2 regions of the Nocardioides sp. P5_E3 genome follow, and region 2 is predicted to be linked to the other one. Evidence: predicted binding sites of a transcription regulator. Region 2 holds the regulator's gene; the other holds the start of a gene.

Region 1 (4,625 bases), on a different contig from region 2:
CCAGCACTCGAGCGACGCGACGGTCCCACTCGCCGATCGGGAGGTCTGGCTCGACGTCACCTCGGACGAACGCGGTCGAGGCGTCGCCACGACCACGGTGCCGTGGGCGTTCGAGCCAGGCACCGCGGGGTCGGTGGTGATCCACGCGCTGCCGACCAACACGACCACCGGGGCTGCCGGCGCCCGGTTGGCCTGCACCAGCGTCGCGTTCGGAGGCTGACCGGTCGGCTGACTGGTTGGATGGGGCCATGGGCTCCACTCCCGACGCGATCACCCCCGACACGAAGGACTGGACCTGGGTGCTCGAGCGACCGTGCCCCGAGTGCGGCTTCGAGGCCGCCGTGCACGACGTGTCGGACCTCCCTGGGCTCCTCGAGACCACCGCGTCTTCGTGGTCGCAGGTGCTGGGCCGCGGTGACGCGACCGACCGCCCGCGACCCGGGGTCTGGTCGGCGCTGGAGTACGGCTGCCACGTCCGCGACGTGCACGTGCTCTTCGCCGAGCGAGTGCGGCTGATGCTCGCCGAGGACGTCCCCACGTTCGCGAACTGGGACCAGGACGTCACCGCGGTCGAACGCGACTACGGCAACCAGGACCCCGCGGCTGTCGCGGCCGAGCTGGTCGAGGCCGCTCGCAGCGTGGCGATGCTCTACGCCTCCGTCACCGATGCCACGCGCGGTCGCCGGGGGCTGCGGTCCAACGGTGACGAGTTCACCGTCGAGACCCTGGGCCGCTACCACCTGCACGACGTCGTCCACCACCTCCACGACGTGGCGGCGCCGGCGTGACCAGCGAGACCGTCCGGTCCTACGACCGCGACGCAGCGGCGTACGTCGCCCGCACCGCGACCGTGCCGGACTCGGTCCGCGCCGCCCTGGAGCACCTCGCCGAACGCGTCGGCCCGGGCGCGCGCGTGCTCGAGATCGGCTCGGGCGGCGGTCGTGACGCGCTGCTGATGGAGGAGCTCGGCCTCGCCGTGCGGCGCACCGACGTCACGCCCGCCTTCGTCGAGCTGCTGCGCGAGCAGGGCCACGCGTGCGACCACCTCGACCCCCTCGTGGACGACCTGACCTCACCCGACGGGCCGTACGACGCCGTGTGGGCCAACGCGTCGCTGCTGCACGTGGCGCGGGACGACCTGCCCACCGTGCTGGGGCGCCTGGCCGCGGTCACCCGTCCCGGAGGCCTGCTGTCCATGTCGCTCAAGGAGGGCGCCGGCGAGGGCTGGTCCATCCACGGGACGATCAGCGGCCCGCGGCACTTCACCTACTGGCGGGCCGCGGACGTCGAGGCCGTCGTCCGCGGCGCTGGCTGGGGCGACGTCGTCGTCCGGCACGGACTCGGGGGCGACCGGGGGGAGACCTGGCTCGAGCTGTCGGCGGTCCGTGATGGGGTGTCGCCATGAGGCACACGGAGTTCTGGGCGCGGCTCGACGAGACCCTCGGGCGGGCCTACTCCCGCACCTGGGCCGAGCTCACCGTCGTGCGCGACCTCGACGGCCGCACGACCCAGGAGGCGCTCGACGCCGGTGTCCCGCCCAAGCAGGTGTGGGCCGCCGTGCACCGTCAGCTCGAGCTCCCGGACACCGAGCGGTGACCATGCGGCTGGCCGGAGGCCTCACCGTCGCCGACGTCCAGCGTCGTACGGTCCGCACCCTCGTCGTCTCCCAGGCGGTCGGCGCGGTCGGTGTCACCATCGGCGTCGCGACCGCCTCGCTCCTGGCCCGCGACATCTCCGGCAGCGAGACGATGGCCGGCCTCGCACAGACCTTCCAGGTCCTCGGCACGGCCGCGGCCGCCTACGGGCTCGCGCGCGTGATGCGCCGCCGCGGGCGACGTGTCGGGCTGGTCGCGGGCTACCTCATCGGGGCGACCGGAGCGGTCCTGGCCGTCGTCGCCGGCGTCGTCGACTCCATGGTCGTGCTGCTCCTCGGCGCGCTCATGCTGGGAGCCACCACGGCGGTCAACAACGGGTCGCGCTACGCCGCCACCGACCTGGCCACCGAGGAGCACCGCGCCCGCGCCCTGTCGGTCGTCGTGTGGGCGACCACGGTCGGGGCCGTCGCCGGCCCCAACCTCACCGGCGTCGGAGCGGCCGTCGCCCGCTCCATGGGCGTGCCCGAGCTGACCGGGGGCTTCGCCATCGGCGCGGTCGTCCTGGTCGTCGCAGCCGGGTGGGTGTGGTGGCGGCTGCGACCCGACCCGCTGCTCCTCGCCCAGGAGACCGCCGGGGTCGTGCCCAGCGCGGGTCCCGAGCCGCGCGGCCGGTCGTGGGGCCGCTTCGTCGCGGTCGTGCGTGACGTGCCGGCGGTCGGGGCGGCTGTGGTCGCGATGGCCTGCGCCCATGCGGCGATGGTGACCGTGATGATCATGACGCCGCTGCACATGGAGCACGGCGGCGCTCACCTCGAGGTCATCGGGTTCGTCATCTCGATCCACGTGCTCGGCATGTTCGCCTTCTCGCCGCTCGTCGGCTGGGCCGCCGACCGCTTCGGCAGGTCGGCCGTCCTGGTCACCGGGGGAGTGGTCCTGCTGGTGTCGCTCGTGCTGTGCGGCCTGTCCCCGCAGGGCACGTCGTGGCAGATCTTCGCGGGGTTGTTCCTCCTCGGCCTCGGCTGGTCCTGCGCGACGGTCGCCGCGTCCACGGTCATCGCCGACCGCACGCCCATCGACGCGCGCACCGACGTGCAGGGCACCTCCGACATGGCGATGGCGCTCACCGCCGCGGGGGGAGGTGCCCTCGCCGGGGTCATCGTCGGCGAGCTGGGCTACCCCGCGCTGGCGACGTTCGCTGCCCTGCTGGCGGGGGCGGTCGTGGTCGCCGGAGCGGTCACCCGCCGGCACTCCTGAGCTGCTCCTCGCACCCGGGGAGGTTCGGGCCTCGACACGCCGGTGCCGGAGCGCGCGTCGAACACCTGTTCGGGCTACTGTGCATCCACAGGTACGACGAGGGGCGAGGTTGTCCACAGCGTTCGACCGTCCTGATCAGGGACTGTCGGTGGCTCGCCCTAGCGTCGCAGACGTACCCCTCACGACACGACGACAAGACAGGACACTGCAATGGCTGGTGCAGACCGCGAGAAGGCCCTGGACGCCGCGCTCGCACAGGTGGAGAAGCAGTTCGGCAAGGGCTCGGTCATGCGACTGGGCGACGAGACGCGTGCGCCGCTCGAGGTGATCCCCACGGGGTCGATCGCCCTTGACGTGGCCCTCGGGCTGGGCGGCCTGCCGCGTGGTCGTGTCGTCGAGATCTATGGTCCGGAGTCCTCCGGCAAGACGACGGTCGCCCTCCACGCGGTGGCCAGCGCCCAGGCGGCCGGCGGCATCGTCGCCTTCATCGACGCCGAGCACGCGCTCGACCCCGACTACGCGAAGAACCTCGGCGTCGACACCGACGCCCTCCTGGTCTCCCAGCCCGACTCCGGTGAGCAGGCGCTCGAGATCGCCGACATGCTGATCCGCTCCGGCGCCCTGTCGCTGATCGTCATCGACTCCGTGGCGGCCCTGGTGCCCCGCGCCGAGATCGAGGGCGAGATGGGCGACAGCCACGTCGGCCTCCAGGCCCGACTGATGAGCCAGGCGCTGCGCAAGATGACCGGTGCCCTCAACAACTCCGGCACGACCGCGATCTTCATCAACCAGCTGCGCGAGAAGATCGGCGTGATGTTCGGCTCGCCCGAGACCACGACCGGTGGTCGCGCGCTGAAGTTCTACTCCTCGGTGCGCCTCGACGTGCGTCGCATCGAGACGCTCAAGGACGGCACCGACATGGTCGGCAACCGCACCCGCGTCAAGGTCGTGAAGAACAAGGTGGCCCCGCCGTTCAAGCAGGCCGAGTTCGACATCATGTACGGCAAGGGCATCAGCCGCGAGGGTGGCCTGATCGACGTCGGCGTCGAGGCGGGCATCATCCGCAAGGCCGGCGCCTGGTACACCTACGAGGGCGACCAGCTCGGCCAGGGCAAGGAGAACTCGCGCAACTTCCTCAAGGACAACCCCGACCTCGCCAACGAGATCGAGAAGCTGATCCTGGAGAAGCTGGGCGTCATTCCCGCCGTCGACAAGCCCGCCGACGACCTGACCGACGAGCCCATCGGGGTCAATGACTTCTGACCGCACAGCCACCCTCGAGGAACGAGAGGGCGGCGTGGGTGCGGGCAGGTCGAGCAAGCGATCGAGTGAGCCTGCGAGGTCGATGATGCGTGTCGAGACCCGCCGATGAGCGACGAGAACCGTCCCGCGCCCGACTGGGTCGGCGACGTCGGGCTCGGAGTCAAGGCGTGGATGCCGACCCCATCCACGCCGGTCGAACCTCGTCCGGCCCGCCCCCGCGACGGGCGCGGCGGCGACGGTCGCCGCGAGGGCGGCAAGGGGGGCCGCAAGGGTGGCCGCAAGGGTGGCCGCAAGGCGACCCGCACCTGGGAGGAGCGCGAGGCAGCCAGGCTCGCCCGGGAGGAGGCTGCGGCCGCTGAGCTCGAGGCCGATCCCGAGGCCGTCGCCCGCAAGATCCTGCTCGACACCCTCACCGGGCAGGCACGCTCGCGCAAGGAGCTGGCCGACAAGCTGGCCAAGCGCGGCGTGCCCGACGAGCTCGCCGGCGAGCTGCTCGACCGCTTCACCGAGGTC
Region 2 (4,625 bases):
CACACCTCGGCGAAGTCGCGGTCGAACGTCTCCAGCCGGCCGACGAAGTCGACCCGGTTGAGGTCGATCATCCGGCTCTGCAGGGTCAGGTGCTGGTCGGTGCCCGGCACGGCGGACAGGTCCTGCACGGCGGTCCAGCGGGCGAACTCCTCGACCACCTGCATCCGCTCGTGGGTTGCGGGGTCGAAGTCGTAGTAGTTGTTGTCGACGACCTTGTCGTGCCACGCGGAGACGAAGCGGTCCAGCGGGTCGCGCACGAAGGCGAAGGTGAAGTAGTCGGCGAAGCTGGCCACGGGGTAGCGGACCCGCATCGCGTGGTCGACGTCCATGCTCACGCCGTGCGTCTCGCAGTGGTGGCGGATGGTGCGCGTCGCGACCTTGGCCACGCGGTACCAGACGAACCGGTGGCTGTGGCTGATGGTGAGGTTGTACGCCAACGGGCTGAGCCACGCGGACGCCTCGCCTGCAGCGGCCAGACGGTCCACCTCGGCCTGTGCGTCCGGGGTCAGCCGGCGCCGGTTGCCCGGACGGGTGCGGAAGAGCTCCGGTGAGGGAGCGTCGGGGCCGGCGGCAGACATCGCCGCGAGGCTACACGGACCGCGCCCTCCCACTCACCCGAACGGGATGCGCCCCCGCAACGACTCCGGGTCGGGCACGGGGGTCTCGGTGGTCTCCTCGATCAGCGCGCGTGCCTTGTCGACGCTGTCCCACACGTTCCACAGCAGCACGCCGCGGACCTGCCCCGACTTCAGGTAGTAGACGACGCCGGTGCCGACCTCGCCGTCCTTCCAGTCCTCCACCATGTCGAGCCGGCTGCTGGTCTCGCCGACCGCCTCGTAGCCGTAGTCGAGGATGTCGGACCAGAAGAAGGGCGTGTAGTCGTACGTCTCGTCGGCGCCGGCCATCACCTTGCCGGCGTGCTCGCCCGACTTCTCGGCGTGGTCGACGTGCTCGACGCGACGGCGCCCGAGGAGGGCGTCGGGGTAGGACGCGACGTCGCCCGCGGCGTACACGTCCGCGTCGCTCGTGCGCAGGTGCTCGTCCACGACGACGCCGTTGTCGACCTCGAGGCCGGCGGCCTCGGCGAGCCCGGTGCGCGGGAGGACGCCGACGCCGATGACGGCTGCGTCGGCGGTGATGGAGGTGCCGTCGCCGAGGCGGATCCGGACGCCGCCGTCGTCCTCCTCGCCACCCTCGACCGAGCCGTGCACGACGGTCACGCCGCGGTCGGCAAAGGCCTTGGTCAGGGTGGCGGCGAGGGCGCGGGGGAACATCTGCTCCTGCACGTCCTCGAGGTCCAGCACGAGGGTGACCTGGACACCGTTCTGCACGAGGGCGGAGGTGATCTCCGAGCCGATGTAGCCACCGCCGATGACCGCGACGTGGCTGCCCTCGGTCGCGACGGCGCGCAGCCGCTGGTAGTCGGCGGCGGTGCGGTAGTAGATGACCCGCGGGCCGGGGTCGACGGAGAGCACGCGGGGCTCGGCGCCGGTGGCGAGCAGCAGCTTGCCGTAGCCGACGCTGCTGCCGTCGGCGAGGCGTACGACGTGGGCGCCGGGGTCGATCCCGGTCACCGTGGTGTCGGTGACCAGGTCGACAGCGTCGTCCTCGTCGAGGTCGCCGGCGAGGGAGGATCCCTCGAGGGTCTCGTCGTCCTTGAGCCAGAGGTCCTTGGTCAGGACGGGCCGGTAGACCGGCTTGTCGGGCTCGGAGCCCAGGACCGCGATGCGCCCGGCCCCGTCCTGCGAACGGATGCCCTTCACGGCGCTCGCCGCAGCGACCCCCGCACCGACGATGACGTAGTCATAGGACTGCTCCACGTTGCTCATGCCGCCATCGTGCACCCTCGCTGGTCGGGGTGTCCCTCGCCGGTCGATCAGAGGCTGCGGAGCACCGCCGTCACGACACCGAGGATCGTCGCGTTGTCGCCCGGGATCGGGTCGTAGGCGTCGTTGTGGGGGAGCAGCCACACGTGGCCGTCCTTGCGCTGGAACGTCTTGACGGTCGCCTCGCCCTCGATCATCGCCGCGACGATCTGGCCGTTGGTGGCGGTCTGCTCCTGACGGATGACGACGTAGTCGCCGTTGCAGATCGCCGCGTCGACCATCGAGTCACCGGAGACCTCGAGGAGGAAGAGGGTGCCCTCGCCGACGAGCTGCTTGGGCAGCGGGAACACGTCGGTGACCTGCTCCTCGGCGAGGATCGGGCCACCGGCGGCGATGCGGCCGACGACCGGGACGTTGGTGGCGACGGGGTTGGCGTCGCCGATGCCGGTCTCGTCGTACGACGGCTCCTCCGAGCTCGACATGCTGCGCCGCGCAGCCATCACCTCGGGCAGGAACACCTCGAGGGCGCGCGGGCGGTTGGGGTCGCGCTTGAGGAAGCCCTTGCCCTCGAGCACGCGGAGCTGGTGGGCGACGCTGGACGACGAGGTGAGGCCGACGGCCTGGCCGATCTCACGCATCGAGGGCGGGTAGCCCTTGGTCTCGATCGAGTCCTTGATCGTGGCGAGCACCCGCTGCTGGCGCGGGGTCAGACCGGTGGCGTCCGGGGGGCCGTCGGGCATCTCGATGACGTTCTTGTCGTCCTGCTTGGCCATGCGTCCTCCACTAGCGTCGACCCCTCCGTCCGCGGCTGGACAGGGAGGATCAGGTGCGCCCACCGTAGACCTCGGAACGCCGCAGGATCAAACACCTGTTCGAAGCCGCGTGTCGCTAGTGTCCGGGCATGTCGACCAGCCAGCTGACCGGCCCGCCGTCCTCCTGCGTCGTGACGGGTGGAGCCCGTGGGATCGGGCGCGGGATCGCGGAGCTCCTGGTCGCTCGCGGGCACCACGTCGTCATCGGCGACGTCGACGGCTGGGCGGCGGCCGCGACGGCGGCGGAGATCGGCGCCGTCGCCGGCCTCGCCCAGGACGTACGCGATCCTGACGCCCACCGCCTCGTGGCGGAGGAGGCCGCGCGACACGGCGTGCTGACCGCGTGGTTCAACAACGCGGGGGTCGGTGACGACGGCTCCCTCGTCGATCTGTCGGAGGAACAGGTGCGCCGGCTCGTCGAGGTCAACCTGCTCGGTACGACGTGGGGCACCCGCGCGGCGCTCGCGGCGTTCGGCTCGGCAGGCGGCGACGTCGTCAACATCGCCTCGCTCGCCGGCCTCGGGCCGGTTCCGGGCTACAGCATGTACGCCGCCACGAAGGCCGCCGTCGTCTCCCTCTCCACCTCCGTCAACGCCGAGGCGCCGCGCGGGGTGGGGGTCCACGCCCTGTGCCCCGACGGGGTCGACACGGCGATGCTCGCCGCCCAGGACCCGGCGGGCCTCGGGTCGCAGCTGGTCCACTCGGGTGGCCCGATCCTCGACGTCTCCGACGTCGCTGCTGCGGCTGTCGCGCTGATCGGATCCCGACGCGTCGTGCGGGCCGTGCCGGGCTGGCGCGGGGGAGTCGTCCGCGGCTCGGCGCTCGCGCCCGGGCTGATGCAGCACGCGGCCGGGCTCTTCGCGGCCCAGGGTCGGCGGGCGATGAGGCGCCGCTGAGGTCCGTTCGAACACGCCGAACATTTGTTCGACAAGGTGCTTGAACTGTTCGAACACGTGCTCTAACGTCGTACACACGTTCGATCGAACGTCTGATCGACACCCGGTGGTCACAGCCACTGTCGGTGGGTCCGACTAGACATTCGCTCGACAGAACACGACCGGCTGATCTTCCCCAGGAGGCCACCATGAGCACCCTCAGCCTTGCACCTGCTTTCACCGCCATCCCGCGTGCCCGCTCGACGGTTCGTCTGACCCGTCGCGGCCGGCTGGCGGTCTTCCTGACGTCGCTGTTCCTCGTCCTCGGCGTGGCGTTCATGCTCGCCGGCGGCGCGGTCGGCACCGGCGAGGCCGGCCAGCCGGCCCCGACCGAGATCGTCCAGGTCGCGCCGGGCGACACCCTGTGGGGGATCGCCAGCGAGATCGCCACCGACGGCGACGTCCGCTCCATGATGAGCGAGATCGAGCGGCTCAACGCCCTCGAGTCCGCCGGCCTCGCGGCCGGCCAGAAGCTCCGCGTCCCAGTCGTCTCCGACTGACGCAGAGGCCTCCATCAGCCGCTTCGACCCCGGCTGGTGGAACCAAGGGGAAGACCGAGGGGCGGGCCCAGTGGCCCGCCCCTCGGCGCATTTCCGACCACCTCGTCGATCGAGGAGGTCGCGCAGCGACCGTCACGAGATCCAGGTGCCCGGTGTGGTCGTCGGGGTGGCGCTCGGGAGGGTGGCGGCACATCGCACGCTCGTGCGCTGCCGCTCGCCGGGGTGGCGGCACATCGCGCCGATGGCGGTCGGATTCATGCCATCTGCCGCCACCATCCGCCGCCCAGCTCGTGTGGTGGCGGCACATCGCACCGGCGGCGATTGGATTCATGCCATCTGCCGCCACCATCGGCCGTTCTCCACAGTTTTGCCGTCGGGCTGGTTCCGCGGTCGCCCGGATGGGTAGTTTCAGCGTGCTGACGTTGTTCTCGGGAGGCACCTCATGCACGTACGCCGCGCACTCGCGCTGACCCTCGCGGTCCCCGTCCTGCTGGCCGGGTGCTCCGACGACCCCGAGCCGGAGCCGAAGATCCCGGAGACCACGAGCTCGTC

What was found. Region 2 encodes LexA, which represses DNA repair genes until DNA is damaged. Its sites were predicted from a motif close to TCGAACANNTGTTCGA; they were not measured.
Region 1: recA (recombinase RecA) is a predicted target of LexA. The motif match lies at 2,907-2,922, and genes of this name have one in related genera.

The regions. Positions count from the first base shown of each region.
Region 1 is NZ_JBFUMR010000026.1:51,830-56,454, reverse strand. It holds gene ACXJKB_RS16605 (superoxide dismutase family protein) at 1-220, shown strand, start outside; gene ACXJKB_RS16600 (DinB family protein) at 249-788, shown strand; gene ACXJKB_RS16595 (class I SAM-dependent methyltransferase) at 785-1,405, shown strand; gene ACXJKB_RS16590 (DUF3046 domain-containing protein) at 1,402-1,596, shown strand; gene ACXJKB_RS16585 (MFS transporter) at 1,599-2,849, shown strand; gene recA (recombinase RecA) at 3,060-4,112, shown strand; gene ACXJKB_RS16575 (regulatory protein RecX) at 4,218-4,625, shown strand, end outside.
Region 2 is NZ_JBFUMR010000017.1:25,091-29,715, reverse strand. It holds gene ACXJKB_RS12405 (sulfotransferase family 2 domain-containing protein) at 1-578, opposite strand, end outside; gene ACXJKB_RS12400 (NAD(P)/FAD-dependent oxidoreductase) at 612-1,829, opposite strand; gene lexA (transcriptional repressor LexA) at 1,877-2,599, opposite strand; gene ACXJKB_RS12390 (SDR family NAD(P)-dependent oxidoreductase) at 2,728-3,534, shown strand; gene ACXJKB_RS12385 (LysM peptidoglycan-binding domain-containing protein) at 3,723-4,073, shown strand; gene ACXJKB_RS12380 (hypothetical protein) at 4,516-4,625, shown strand, end outside.